DNA from 3 places in the Streptomyces sp. NPDC046727 genome. Region 1 is predicted to be linked to each of the others. Evidence: riboswitches for the same ligand, from Rfam matches in the RefSeq annotation. Region 1 holds a riboswitch; each other region holds the start of a gene.
The links. Region 1 has a riboswitch for S-adenosylmethionine ahead of ABZ937_RS31810 (aminotransferase class V-fold PLP-dependent enzyme). Riboswitches for the same ligand answer to the same signal wherever they lie in the genome.
Positions count from the first base shown of each region.

Region 2: linked by a shared signal. The riboswitch ahead of ABZ937_RS34785 (amino acid ABC transporter permease) and the one ahead of ABZ937_RS31810 (aminotransferase class V-fold PLP-dependent enzyme) in region 1 are both predicted to bind S-adenosylmethionine.
Region 3: linked by a shared signal. The riboswitch ahead of thrC (threonine synthase) and the one ahead of ABZ937_RS31810 (aminotransferase class V-fold PLP-dependent enzyme) in region 1 are both predicted to bind S-adenosylmethionine.

Region 1 is NZ_JBEYYR010000033.1:6,134-10,913, reverse strand. Features, by position in the region: gene ABZ937_RS31815 (PQQ-binding-like beta-propeller repeat protein) at 1-806, opposite strand, end outside; gene ABZ937_RS31810 (aminotransferase class V-fold PLP-dependent enzyme) at 940-2,301, opposite strand; SAM riboswitch class IV at 2,430-2,546, opposite strand; gene trpD (anthranilate phosphoribosyltransferase) at 2,621-3,685, opposite strand; gene ABZ937_RS31800 (cytochrome bc complex cytochrome b subunit) at 3,807-4,780, opposite strand, start outside.
Region 2 is NZ_JBEYYR010000039.1:46,686-51,465, forward strand. Features, by position in the region: gene ABZ937_RS34775 (GNAT family N-acetyltransferase) at 1-197, opposite strand, end outside; gene ABZ937_RS34780 (ABC transporter substrate-binding protein) at 197-1,216, opposite strand; gene ABZ937_RS34785 (amino acid ABC transporter permease) at 1,315-2,265, opposite strand; SAM riboswitch class IV at 2,617-2,727, opposite strand; gene ABZ937_RS34790 (glutathione S-transferase C-terminal domain-containing protein) at 2,805-3,692, opposite strand; gene ABZ937_RS34795 (putative leader peptide) at 3,772-3,894, opposite strand; gene ABZ937_RS34800 (FAD-binding oxidoreductase) at 4,023-4,780, shown strand, end outside.
Region 3 is NZ_JBEYYR010000007.1:167,247-172,026, reverse strand. Features, by position in the region: gene ABZ937_RS11275 (trehalose-6-phosphate synthase) at 1-599, opposite strand, end outside; gene ABZ937_RS11270 (glucosyl-3-phosphoglycerate synthase) at 674-1,618, opposite strand; SAM riboswitch class I at 1,774-1,930, shown strand; gene thrC (threonine synthase) at 1,948-3,231, shown strand; gene ABZ937_RS11260 (MoaD/ThiS family protein) at 3,228-3,503, shown strand; gene ABZ937_RS11255 (cold-shock protein) at 3,944-4,147, shown strand; gene groL (chaperonin GroEL) at 4,447-4,780, shown strand, end outside.

The DNA of each region.
Region 1 (4,780 bases):
GTGAATCCGGCGCCCGCCACCACCTCCGCCGGCTCCGGGCGCTCCAGCGGGTCCTCGCGCAGACAGGCCGTCACCAGCGGCCGTACCCCCTCCGGCACGCCGGACAGGTCGAAGTCGCGGGTCAGGACGCGCAGCAGGACCACCGAGTCCTGGCCCTCGCCGAACGGCTCCCGGCCGGCCGACGCGTAGGCGAGGACCGCCCCGAGGGAGAAGACGTCGCTCGGCGGGCCGACCTGGCCGCCGTTGCGGATCTGCTCCGGCGAGACATAGCCGACCGAACCGACGACCGCGCCGGTGCGGGTCAGCGCGGTGGCCTCCAGGGCCCGGACGATCCCGAAGTCGATGACCCGGGGCCCGTCCGGGCCCAGCAGGATGTTCGACGGTTTCAGGTCACGGTGGACCAGGCCCTTGGCATGGATGGCGGCCAGCGCCTCACCGAGCGCGGCGGCGAGGATCCGGACCGCCGGCTCCGGCAGCGCGCCGTGGTCCAGGACCGCGTCCCGCAGATTCGGGCCGGCCACGAACTCCGTCGCCATCCACGGCCGTTCGGCCTCGGTGTCCGCGTCCACGACCCGGGCGGTGTACGTGCCCACGCCGCCGACGGTCTGCGCGGCGCGGACCTCGTGGCGGAACCGGGCACGGAAGGTGCGGTCCTCGGCGTGCTCGCTCCGGACCACCTTCACCGCGACTGCCAGTCCCGTGCGGGACCGGGCGAGGTAGACCTCGCCCATGCCGCCCGCGCCGAGTCTGTGCGTGGTGGTGTACGGGCCGATGTGGCGCGGGTCGACTGCGCGCAACGGCTGCACTCCGGGTCCCCCTGTCCGATGTGGTGTCAGAGGGAGGTTATATGCGCCGTCTCGTCTGCCGCGTCCGGAGGTACGGCGACTGCGGGTGCGTTGTGGCTGCTCGCGCAGTTCCCCGCGCCCCTTCGGGGCGCTCTCACACCGCCGGGACGCAGCGGCCCTCCTCCGTGCGGTACTGCCACTTCGCGCCCTGCGTCACCAGTTCCTTCACCGCGTCGACGAAGCGCTCGACGTGTTCGTCGGGGGTGCCCGCGCCGAAGCTGACGCGGATGGCGTTGAGGGACTTCTCGCCGGGGGCCGCCTCGGGGGCGCCGCACTCGCCCTGGGTCTGCGGGTCGGAGCCGAGCAGGGTGCGGACCAGGGGGTGGGCGCAGAAGAGGCCGTCGCGGACGCCGATGCCGTACTCGGCGGAGAGGGCGGCGGCGAAGTGGGAGCTGTTCCAGCCCTCGACGACGAAGGAGAGGACGCCGACGCGCGGGGCGTCGTCGCCGAAGAGGGAGAGGATCTTCACCTCCGGGACCTCGGCGAGTCCCTCGCGGACCTTGGCGATCAGGTGCTGTTCGCGGGCGACCAGGGTGTCCCAGCCGGCCTCGGTGAGGGCCTTGCAGGCGGAGGCGACGGCGTAGGCGCCGATGACGTTCGGGGAGCCGGCCTCGTGGCGGGCGGCGGTCTCGTGCCACTCGACGGCCACTCCCCCGTCCTCGCGCCGGGTCACCCTGCGGCTGGCGCCGCCTCCCGCGAGGTACGGCTCGGCCGCCCGCAGCCAGTCGGCGCGGCCCGCGAGGACACCCGAGCCGAAAGGGGCGTACAGCTTGTGGCCGGACAGGGCGACCCAGTCGACGTCCAGGTCACGGATGTCCACGGGGTGGTGCGGGGCCAGCTGGGCGGCGTCCAGGACGATCCGGGCGCCGTGGGCGTGCGCGGCGGCGGCCAGCTCCCGCACCGGCCACAGCTCGCCCGTGACGTTGGACGCGCCGGTGACGCAGACCAGGGCCGGGCCGTAGGGGTCACGGGCGGCCAGGGCGCGCTCCAGGGTCTCGACGGCCTGGGCCGGGGTGCGCGGGGCGTCGAGGTAGGTGACCCGCGCGTCCTGCCAGGGCAGCAGGGAGGCGTGGTGCTCGGTCTCGAAGACGAAGACCTGGCAGCCGGCCGGGATCACCCGGGCGAGGAGGTTGAGGGAGTCCGTCGTGGAGCGGGTGAAGATCACCTGATCGGTGGCCCGGCAGCCGAGGAACTCGGCGACCGTCTTGCGGGCGTTCTCGAACAGGTCCGTGGAGAGCTGGGAGAGGTAGCCGGCACCGCGGTGGACGCTGCCGTAGTACGGGGCGTACGCGGCGACGTCGTCCCAGACGCGCTGGAGGGCGGGGGCGCTGGCCGCGTAGTCGAGGGCGGCGTAGGCGACTTCGCCGCCGGTGACCAGCGGGACGGTGACATCTCGTCCCAGAACGGGCAGAGGGGTGCAAACGGACTGGTCGGAGGCAGCGGTGAAGACAGACATGGCGGAACTCCCGTGAGAGGAAGAAGAGGAAGAGAGAAAGGGTGTGCGGAGGCGGGGCTCTGCGGCCCTAACGCATTCGCTTGCTCACGGGAGACTCCTCGACGACCAGGATCCCTGGGTTCGTGAGGGATCCGCGCTTGCCGTACACCTTGCTGTGCACGGCCTGGTCTTCACCCGGGGCACCCCGCCACGGACGGAGGGTTGCCGGACAGTCGGCCGGGGCCTCATGACTGTCACTCATGACCTGGTACAGGAACGTACGCGAAATGATCGTCGTCCCGCAACCGGTGTCCGGATCGCGGGACGACTCCCGGTGGGGTCAGGCGTTGCTGACGGCCACCCAGCGGTCCAGCGTGCGCCTGGCCGCGCCCGAGTCGATCGACTCGGCCGCCTTCGCCATGCCCGCGCGGATCTGCTCGGCCAGCGGCGCGTCCGTCGGCCGGAGGGCCACCAGGGCGGCCGCGGAGTTCAGCAGGACGGCGTCCCGTACGGCCCCCGTCTCGCCGTCCAGCAGCCGGCGGGCGACCTCCGCGTTGTAGGAGGCGTCGGCGCCGCGCAGGGCGTCCACGGGGACCAGCTCGATGCCGACCTCCCGCGGGTCGAAGGTCTCCTCCGTGACCTTGCCGTCGCGGACCACCCACACCCGGGAGGTGGCGGTGACGGTCAGCTCGTCCAGGCCGTCGTCGCCCCGGAAGACCAGGGCGGAGTTGCCGCGCTCGGCGAGGACGCCGGCCACGATGGGCGCCATGCGCGGGTCGGCGACCCCGACCGCCTGGGCGCGCACCTTGGCCGGGTTGGTCAGCGGGCCGAGCACGTTGAAGGTGGTCCGGATGCCCAACTGGGCGCGGGCCGGGGCGACATGACGCAGCGACGGGTGGAACCGGACCGCGAAGCAGATGGTGATGCCGGCTTCCTCGGCGACCTCGGCGACCCGCCGCGGGGTCAGGTTCAGGTTGATCCCGAGCTTCTCCAGGACGTCGGAGGAGCCTGAGGAGGAGGAGGCGGCGCGGTTGCCGTGCTTGACGACCTTCGCGCCGGTGCCCGCGACGACGATCGAGGACATGGTGGAGATGTTCACCGTCTTGGCGCCGTCGCCGCCGGTGCCGACGATGTCGACGGCCGGGCCGGGCACCTCGATCACGTTCGCGTGCTCGTACATCGTCCGGACGAGTCCGGTGATCTCCTGGACCGTCTCGCCCTTGGCCCGCAGCGCCACCATGAACGCGGCGATCTGCGCGTCGGTCGCCTCGCCACGCATGATCAGGTCCATCGCCCAGGCGGTGTCGTCGGCGGACAGGTCCCGGCCGTCCAGCAGACCGTTCAGCAGGGCGGGCCAGGAGCGGCCCGCCGCGGTGTCGCCTCCAGCGGGGGTCACAGCGCTCATCAGCCGCTCCTTGAACAGATTCCTGCCATGTCGTACCCCACCCTATCCACCCCGAGGCACGGCGAAGGGCCCCGTCCGTAACCCGGACGGGGCCCTTCAGCGTGGCGTGGCGACGCGGGGATCAGTGGTGGCCGTGGCCGCTCGTGATCTCCTTGTACTCCTCGACGGTGGGCTTGGGGATCTGGTTGTCCTCGCCGTAGTAGGCGTTGCTGAGCTTGGCGCGCAGCTTCTGGGACACGGGCACCTTGCGCTCGACACCGTTCTCGTCGACCGTCGGGCCGATCTCGGCCGGCTCGTACTGGTGGTGCGCGGTGAGGGTGTGCAGCTGCTCCTGGCTGAGCGGCTCGTGCACCTCGATGAACTCACCGTGCGGCAGGCGCTTGATGATGCCGGTCTCGCGACCGTGCAGCACCTTGTCGCGGTCACGCCGCTGCAGACCCAGGCAGATCCGCTTGGTGACGATGAACGCGATGACCGGGCCGGCGAAGAACGCGATCCGGACGAACCAGGTGACGGAGTTGATCGACAGGTCGAAGTGGGTGGCGAAGAGGTCGTTGCCACCGCCCACCAGGCCGACCATGTAGACCGTCACCCAGGCGACACCGAACGCGGTACGGGTCGGGGCGTTGCGCGGGCGGTCCAGGATGTGGTGCTCGCTCTTGTCGCCGGTGACCCAGGACTCGATGAACGGGTAGACCGCGATCGCCGCCAGGACCAGACCGAAGAGCACCAGCGGGATGAACACGCCCAGGACGAGCGTGTGACCCCAGAAGTTGATCTCCCAGCCCGGCATGTAGCGGACCAGACCCTCGGCGAAGCCCATGTACCAGTCGGGCTGGGCGCCGGTGGACACCTGGTCCGGACGGTAGGGACCCATGGCCCAGATCGGGTTGATCTGCGCGACCGCGGCGATGGCCGCGATGACACCGAAGACCAGGAAGAAGAAGCCTCCGGCCTTGGCCATGTAGACCGGCAGCAGCGGCATGCCGACGACGTTCTTCTCGGTCTTCCCGGGGCCCGCGAACTGCGTGTGCTTGTGGTAGAAGACCAGGATCAGGTGCGCCACCATCAGGCCGAGCATGATGCCCGGCAGCA
Region 2 (4,780 bases), on a different contig from region 1:
TCGGCCCAGGCCGCCGGGTCCGCCGGGTCGGCGAGCGCCGCGAAGGCGTAGGTCCCCGGCCGGTAGCGGGCCGCCCTGCCGAACCGCTCGGCCAGGTGAGCGTGCGGGCCGTCCAGCGCGGCCCAGACGGCGTTGTCGAGTTCGGGGGCGTCGGGCAGGGACAGGGATCCGCCTCGGCAGATCGCAGGACGGTCCATCAGGAGTTGTCCAGCGGCAGCCCGGGCGGGTTGACCTCCGACTTCGCCACGGACTCGTTGGAGAGGTTGTAGGCCGCCAGCCACTTGCCGTACTGCCCGTGCTCGATCAGGTAGTTGAGGGCGTCGGCGAGCGGCTCGGCGAGCCCGCTGTCCTTCTTGGCGGTGGCGGCGATGAGGCCCTGGAGCGTCTCGCCGGCGCCGGAGAAGGTGCCCGCGTTGCGGGTCGGGTTCGGCGTGTTCGCGGTCTGCCGGGCGCGGTAGGCGACGGCGGGGTTGGGGCCGAAGTAGGCGTCGACCTTGCCGCTGCTCAGCGCCAGGTTGATGGCGTTCTGGTCCGGGAAGTACTTGACGGTGAGCTTCTTGCCCTCCTTGGCCAGCTTGGCCTTCCACTCCAGGAGGATCTTCTCCTGGTTGGTGCCGGAGCCCACGGTGACCGTCTTGCCGGCGAGGTTCTCGTAGTCGCCGTCGAAGTTCCAGGTGCTCTTCTTCGGCACCTCGAAGGCCAGGTTGTCCTTGCGGTAGGACGCGAACTCGTACTTCTTCTTGCGTTCCTCGGTGTCGGTGACGTTGGAGAAGGCCACGTCGACCTTGCCGCTGTCGATGCCGACGAAGAGGTTCTCCCAGGTCGAGTTCCTGATCTCGGGCTTGAGGCCGAGCACCGCGGCGACGAGCCGGCCGAGGTCGGGCTCGGAGCCGGTGAGGGTCTTCTGGTCGCTGCCGACGAAGTTCAGCGGCGCGGATCCCGAGGGCAGCGCCCCGACGCCGATGACGAGCTTGCCGCTCCTGCGGACGGAGGCGGGCAGTTCGGCGCTGATCGACTTCACTTCGGAGACCTTCAGCTCGGTCTCCTTGGCGGCTCCGTTGGAGAGCTGCCCCACGGTCACCGTGCCGGCCGGTGCCGTGGTGGTGGCGGCGTCGCTGTCTCCGCCGCAGGCGGCGAGCCCGCCGGCGAGGGAGAGGGTCACGGTCGCCGCGGTGAGGCCGCGTGTCAGGCTGCGTCGGGAGAACTGGCTGGGCATGGCTGTCCTTGTCGTTCGGAAGGTGCGGAAGGTGCGGGAGGTGCGGGAGGTGTGGGAGGTGTGGGAGGTGTGGTGCGGGTGAGTGAACAGGTGGAAAGTCAGCGGAACTTGGCGTTCCGGGCCCTCTGCCACGGTGTAGGCGGCAGGGTGCGCGTGGCGCCGCGGGCGTAGTACCGCTCGACGTAGAACTGGACGACGGAGACGGCGCTGGTCAGGATCAGGTACCAGACGGTGGCGACCATGAGCAGCGGTACGACGTCGCCGGGGTAGGTGTTGCCCATCGACTGCACCGCGCCGAACAGGTCGAGCAGGGACACGTAGAACACCAGGGACGTGCTCTTGACCAGGCCGATCAGCTGGTTGACGTAGTTCGGGGTGATGGACCTGAGGGCCTGCGGGAACACGATCCGGCGGAACTGGCGGCCCCGGGGCAGGCCGAGCGCGGCGGCGGCCTCGTGCTGCCCCTGGTCGACGGAGAGGATCCCGCCGCGGACCACCTCGGCCGCGTACGCCGCCTCGTTGAGGCTGAGGCCGATGACGGCGATCGTCATGTCGGTGGCCAGCTTCGACTCGTCGAAGGTGACGAAGGCCGGGCCGAACGGCACCCCGAGACTCAGGGTCTTGTACAGGGCACTGAAGTTGTACAGGAAGATCAGCACCACGATCAGCGGTACGGAGCGGAACAGCCAGGTGTACGTCCAGCTGACCGCGCGCAGCACCGGGCTCCCGGAGAGCCGGCCGAGCGCCAGCAGGATGCCGCCGAGGAGCCCCAGCACGGCGCTGAACGCGGCGACTTCGAGGGTGACGAGGAGGCCGTCGAGGACGGTCGGGCGCAGGAACCAGTAGCGGAAGCGGTCCCACTGGTAGAAGGGGTTCGTGACCAGTCCGTGCAGGATCTGCGCGACGAGCACGAGGACGACGGCGGTGACGATCCACCGGCCGGGCCGGCGCAGCGGCCGGACCCGCTGGACCACTACGGGTTCTGACGGGGTGTCGGTGGCGGTCGGCGCCTCGGCGAGGGAGACGGCGGCGCCAGGGGGTTCACTCATGAGGGGCTCCGGCGGATTCGACACCTCGGGGCCGCGGACGGGCGGGCGGGCCACGACGGCACGGGGGCACGAGGTGGCGCACGGGCACGCGCGGAACCGGGGGCTGGGCGGACAACGGCACACCGGACGGACGGTGTGCGGCGGGAACGCGGGGGCTGGGGGAAGAGGTCAGCCCCGACAGCGGGCGGAGCCCGGTGCGGTACACAGTGCGCTGTTCACGCGGAGCAGATCGACGGCGCGGTCGGCGACGAGGAGACCGGCGTACGACCGTACGCAGCCCTGGGGGCGGCTCGCGGCCGTCCTGGGAGCTGCGTACATGGCGTCACCTGTCAGGTTTTCCGGCCCCGGAGGGCCTCGCGCTTACCGAATATGTCGTCCGGTCCGGTCGTCACCTGGGGCACCCCACCGCGCTGCGAGGGTTGCCGGTCAGCGAGCCAGGGCTTGGCGCTGACGCTCATGACCGTTCTGAGCCGTAAGTAAGGCAGTTGACCGTTCGAATGTCAACGGCTGTCCGCCCAGTGGACGTCGATGGCCCGCTCTCACCTGCGAGAAGCGTCCGGTGTCTCCGTCGCGTGGGCGGCCCAGTCCAGGATCTGGACGGCGGCTCCGGCGGCCTCGAGTCCCTGGCAGCGGCCGTGGTGCCGGCGGGCGATGCCGTCGAGGTCGAGCCGGCGGCCGAAGGCGGGGTGGGCGGCCAGCCGGCGGGCGTAGGCCCACAGGGCGCGGTGGCCGGCGATGCGGTGCACGGCGGAGGCGTCGAGATGGCAGCGGTGGACGGTGTCGAGCTGCACCAGGGAGACCCACAGCTCGATGTCGGCGGCGGTGAGCCGGTCGTCGACGAGGTACTCCTCGCCGCTCAGCCGCCGATCGAGACGGTCCAGGGCGTCCAGCAGCGCGTCGAGGGCGGCGGCCCGCTCGGCGGGGTCGGCGCCGGCCCGCCCGGCGCGCTGCGCGGCCTCCTCGATGTCCTCGGCGCACATCCGCTCGACGGCCTCGATCACGGACTCCTGGCCGGTGGGGTACAGGCAGGGCCGGCCGTCGTGCCGGAACCGGTCCAGGTCGCGCAGGATGTCGGGCGCGTGGGTGCTGACGATGCGTCCGGACCAGTCGTCGCTGAGGACGGGCGCGAGCGCCGGGCCGGTGTAGTGGTGGGCGCTCGCCTCGTACAGCGGGCGCAGCGCCGCGTGGCCGCCGCCGGGGCAGTCCGGGACTGCGGGCAGCAGGGTGACGGGACAGCTGGTGTCCAGGCCGAGCAGGCTGTGGCCGATGGCGAGGCGCAGTCCCTCGGGACAGGCGGTGGACAGGTGGAGCCGGTAGCGGTGCGGCACGGCGTAGTGGCCGCCGCTGCGCGCGTCCCGGCCGATCCGGCCCCGGAAGACGGGGGTGGCGCGGCGGGACGGGACGGCGGCGAGCGGAGTGATGGACATGCGTCTCCCCGGGGCGTGGGTGTGCGGAAGGGCGTACCGGCGTGCGGGTGGCCGGTCGGTGGGGGCGAGGGGGCCCGGCTCAGCGGTGGTGGCTGATCGCGCTGCAGACGCGCTGCAGGTCGATGTGGCGCCGCGAGGTGAGCAGGGGTGCGCCGGGCGACGTCCGGTCCGTGCGGCCGGTGCCCGTTTCGAGGCGCGCCATGATTCCCTACCAGATCACTAGGATTCTCTCCCTGGAGTGTCGGCCGGGCTCCGTACGACGTCAAGGGGGCGTCCACGCCTGGGAATCGGGGTCTCCTCAGCGAGAGCAACATGTGACATAGTACTGGTGTGACGAAGCGACTGACCTGCGATGTCGTGGTCGTCGGGGCCGGGATGGTGGGCGCGGCGTGTGCGCTGTACGCGGCACGCGCCGGCCTCGACGTGCGGGTGGTGGACCGGGGTCCGGTGGCCGGCGGCACCACCGGCGCGGGCGAGGGCAACCTGCTCGTCTCCGACAAGGAACCGGGCCCGGAGCTCGAACTCGCCCTGCTGTCGGCCCGGTTGTGGGCCGAACTGGCCGAGGACCTGGGCACCGCGATCGAGTACGAGCCCAAGGGCGGCCTCGTGGTCGCCTCGACGCCCGGCACCCTGGCCGCGCTGCGGGACTTCGCCGCGGCCCAGCGCACCGCCGGCGTCACGGCCGTACCGGTCGACGGGGACCGACTCCCCGAGCTGGAACCCCACTTGGCGCCCGGCATGGCGGGCGGGGTGCACTATCCGCAGGACGCCCAGGTCATGCCCGCGCTCGCCGCCGCCCACCTGCTCCGCGCCTCCGGTGCCGCCGTGCACACCGGCCGGACCGTGACCGGGGTGCTGCGCACGGCGGACGGCACGGTGCACGGCGTCCGCACCGACCGGGGCGACATCCACGCGCCGGCGGTGGTGAACGCGGCCGGCACCTGGGGCGGCGACCTCGCGGCGCTCGCCGGCGTACGGCTGCCGGTCCTCCCCCGGCGCGGCTTCGTGCTGGTCACCGAGCCGCTGCCACGGATGGTCCGGCACAAGGTGTACGCCGCGGACTACGTGGCCGACGTGGCGAGCGACTC
Region 3 (4,780 bases), on a different contig from region 1:
TCGTCGGGCAGCAGACGGAAGTAGTCCGGCGGGGCCCACGGGGTGTGCGAGAAGTGGCCGATGCGCAGGTCGGGACGGAGCTGCCGGAGCATCCGGGGGGCCAGCGCCAGGTGGTAGTCCTGGATCAGCACCGCCGCGCCCTCGGCCGCCTCCTGGGCCAGCGCCTCGGCGAAGGCGCGGTTGTACGCCTCGTACGACGCCCACTGCCGCCGGAACTCCCGGTCGAAGACGGGCTCCAACGGGGTCTGGTACAGCATGTGGTGGACGAACCAGAGCACCGAGTTCGCGATGCCGTTGTACGCCTCGGCGTGCACGGACGCGTCGATGTCGAGCATCCGCACCCGCTGCCCGCCGGTCTCCTCGGCCGGCAGCAGCCCGCCGTCCGCCCGCCGGACCGCCGCCCGGTCGCCGTCGCCCAGCGCGGCGCACACCCACACCGAGCCCGCGTCCGACCCGATGGCGGACAGTCCCGAGACCAGCCCGCCGCCGCCCCGCCTGGCGGTCAGCGCGCCGTCCTCGCCCACCTGATACGAAACCGGGCCGCGGTTGGACGCGACCAGCACCTGAGCCTTCTCGGCAGCACCCTGCGTGGAAGCCATGGTCCTCAACCTAGCCCGGCCCGGAAACGCTCAAACGTACGGTCCGCCGCAGGAGGGGACCGTATACGGCCGGTTCACGCCACCTTCCGGTCGGCGTACTCCGCGATCTCCACCATGGGCGGGCGCTCCTCGGTGTCCACCGAGTAGGTGCGCGGCTCGAAACCGTCCTCGCCCCGCTCGAACTGGGTCAGCGCGGGCCGGATCAGATGGCCGCGGGCCAGCCGGAGCTGGGCCGTGCGGTAGATGGCGGCGGCCATCCGGCCGAGGGCCTGCCCGTCCTGGTGCCGGTGCCTGCGCACGCCCACGTCGACCTGGGCCAGCGCGTCCAGGCCGACCAGGTGCAGCGCGTCCACCAGCATGCCCAGCTCCACGCCGTAGCCGACGGGGAACGGCAGCTGCTCCAGCAGGGAGCGGCGGGCCGCGTACTCGCCGCCCAGCGGTTGCACGAACCCGGCCAGCTGCGGCCAGTGCATGTTCAGCAGCGGGCGCGCCATCAGCTCGGTGACCCGGCCGCCCTGCCCGGCAGCGCCGGCGAGGGGGCGGTCGTACATGGCCTTGACCAGGTCGACGTCCGGCTCGGTGAGCAGCGGGCCGACGATCCCGGTGACGAAGTCGGAGGAGAACTCCTTCAGGTCCGCGTCGACGAAGCAGAGGATGTCCCCGCCGGTGACCAGCAGCGAACGCCACAGGACTTCACCCTTGCCGGGGACGGCCGGGATGCGGGGCAGGATGTCGTCACGGTGGACGACCCGGGCGCCCGCGCGCGCGGCGACCTCGGAGGTGCGGTCGGTGGAGCCGGAGTCCACGACCACGATCTCGTCGACGAGCGGGACCTGCTCCACGAGGTCGTGCCGGATGACCGCCACGATGTCGCCGACCGTCTCCTCCTCGTTGAGCGCGGGCAGGACGACGCTGATCGTCCGGCCGGTGCGCTGCTTGGCGGCCACGACCTGGTGCAGCGGGCGATCGGCCACGGACCAGGAGCGGGTGCTCAGCCAGCGCTCGACTTCTTGCAGCACGGTCTGCGGCTCCTCACTGTCACGACCACACGTCACCGTGTGACCCATCTCGCGGTTCGGACGACTATCTCAACTGTCCTGGCCTTCGGTTACAGTCTTGAACAACGCCGATGACCATCGCATGTCGGGGGTCGCGCGCGTCCACAACCGAATACCGCTCATCCAGAGGGGCAGAGGGACACGGCCCGATGAAGCCCCGGCAACCCTCCAGTCGGCACTCGTAGATCAGTCCTGATCGTCTCCGCGAGGCTCCCGGCTAGGGAAGGTGCCAAATCCGTCTCACGGCGAAGTGCGTCGTGAGGAAGATGAGGAGAAAGGGCCTCGCCTCCATGGCTGTGCAGACAGTTGCAACCACCACTGACTCCACCGTCGATCTCGGTCCCGCCGCCGCTCTGAGCTGTCGCGAGTGCGGTCACCGGGTACCGCTCGGCCCGCTCTTCGCCTGCGAGGAGTGCTTCGGCCCGCTGGAGATCGCCTACGACTTCTCCGCCTACGACACCGAGGAACTGCGCCGCCGCATCGAGGCCGGCCCCGCGAACATCTGGCGGTACGCGCCACTGCTGCCGGTCCCGGCGGACGTCGCCGGCAAGCCCAACATCAACCCGGGCTGGACCAAGCTCGTCAAGGCCGACAACCTGGCGCGCGAACTGGGCGTGACCGGCGGTTTGTACGTGAAGGACGACTCCGGCAACCCGACGCACTCCTTCAAGGACCGCGTGGTCGCCCAGGCGCTGGAGGCCGCGCGCGCCTTCGGCTTCACCACGCTCTCCTGCTCCTCCACCGGCAACCTGGCCGGCGCCGTCGGCGCCGCCGCCGCCCGCGCCGGCTTCCGCTCCTGCGTGTTCATCCCGCACGACCTGGAGCAGGGCAAGGTCGTCATGGCCGCGGTCTACGGCGGCGAACTCGTCGGCATCGAGGGCAACTACGACGACGTGAACCGCTTCTGCTCCGAGCTGATCGGCGACCCGGCCGGCGAGGGCTGGGGCTTCGTCAACGTCAACCTCCGGCCGTACTACGCGGAGGGCTCCAAGACCCTGGCGTACGAGATCTGCGAGCAGCTCGGCTGGCGGCTGCCCGACCAGATCGTCATCCCGATCGCCTCCGGCTCCCAGCTCACCAAGATCGACAAGGGTCTGCAGGAGCTGATCAAGCTCGGTCTGGTCGAGGACAAGCCGTACAAGATCTTCGGTGCGCAGGCCGAGGGCTGCTCCCCGGTGTCCACCGCCTTCAAGGCCGGGCACGACGTGGTCCGCCCGCAGAAGCCGAACACCATCGCCAAGTCCCTGGCCATCGGCAACCCGGCCGACGGGCCGTACGTCCTGGACATCGCGCGCCGCACCGGCGGTGCCGTGGAGGACGTGACGGACGAGGAGGTCGTGGACGCCATCAAGCTGCTCGCGCGCACCGAGGGCATCTTCGCCGAGACGGCGGGCGGTGTGACGGTCGGCGTGACGCGCAAGCTGATCGAGAACGGCGTGCTCGACCCGTCGCTGACCACGGTCGTCCTCAACACCGGAGACGGCCTGAAGACCCTCGACGCGGTGGCCGGGACCGGCCTCACCGCCACCATCCGCCCGACCCTGGACTCCTTCCGAGAGGCTGGCCTCGCATGAGCGTGACCGTTCGCATCCCCACCATCCTGCGCACCTACACCGGCGGGCAGGCCGAGGTCACCGCCGCCGGCGCGACCCTCGGCGAGGTCATCGCCGACCTGGAGAAGAACCACACCGGGATCGCCGCCCGCGTCCTGGACGACCAGGGCAAGCTGCGCCGGTTCGTCAACGTGTACGTGAACGACGACGACGTGCGCTTCGAGCAGGGCCTTGAGACGGCGACCCCGGACGGCGCCGGCGTCTCGATCATCCCGGCGGTCGCCGGCGGCTGATCCGGCCCCTTCATTACCGTCGGTAACTTCGGTTACCGATTGTTCAACCGATTGCCCCCTCCGTGAGAGAAGCGGAGGGGGCAATTCTGCGTGATTGAGCGCGGTAGAGTTGGGGAACACGGTCGCGGCTCTCGGGTCGTGGGCCCTGCATTCATGCCGCACGCCCGACAAGAAGTAGCCAAAGTGTGCGGGTTCTTTGCGGCTTTTGTGGCCTTTATGGGGCCCGACTTGCCCTGAAGTCGGGTGAATCCTCACCACTTTCCGGACCTCTTGCGTCCAGAATTCTCGTCCGATTGACCTGTTGCAGACGGCAGTTGGACAGATACATTCAGCCGCGGTCGACGCGTTCCGGCGCACGCCCCCGATCAATGGGGGGTGAGGTCTGACCCGGGTCCGCGAAGTGTGGATCTGTGCAAGGGCCAGTAATAGGGGAGTTAGGCATGGCTCAGGGCACCGTCAAGTGGTTCAACGCGGAGAAGGGGTACGGCTTCATCGCGGTCGACGGTGGTGCGGACGTCTTCGTCCACTACAGCGCGATTCAGATGGACGGCTACCGCACCCTGGAAGAGGGCCAGCGGGTCGAGTTCGAGATCTCGCAGGGCCAGAAGGGCCCGCAGGCCGACATGGTTCGCGTCACCGCCTGAACGTTTCTTGTACGAAGGGCCCGCACCTCGCAGAGGGTGCGGGCCCTTCGCCGTGTCCGGGTTCCGGTGTTCGCGGGCGGCTGACGGGCGCTCCACACCCGTCGGGGCGCTTGCACTCGAGCATGCCGAGTGCTAATCATTGGCGTTAGCACTCTGAAGGTGAGAGTGACAGCGAAGGACCGGGTCGGTGAGGCCCGCAGGCCAAGTGGGGCAAGGAACCACGGGGTCCGCGAGCCGTCCGTCGCGGGCGCGGGCGCGGTCCGAAGGAATCACCCCCAGTCCTGGAGGGACCACTTCACATGGCCAAGATCATCGCGTTCGACGAGGAGGCGCGGCGCGGCCTCGAGCGCGGCATGAACCAGCTCGCGGACGCCGTCAAGGTGACGCTCGGCCCCAAGGGTCGCAACGTCGTCCTCGAGAAGAAGTGGGGCGCCCCCACGATCACCAACGATGGTGTCTCCATCGCCAAGGAGATCGAGCTCGAGGACCCGTACGAGAAGATCGGCGCCGAGCTGGTCAAGGAAGTCGCCAAGAAGACGGACGACGTCGCCGGCGACGGTACGACCACCGCGACCGTCCTCGCCCAGGCCCTGGTCAAGGAAGGCCTGCGCAACGTTGCCGCCGGCGCCAACC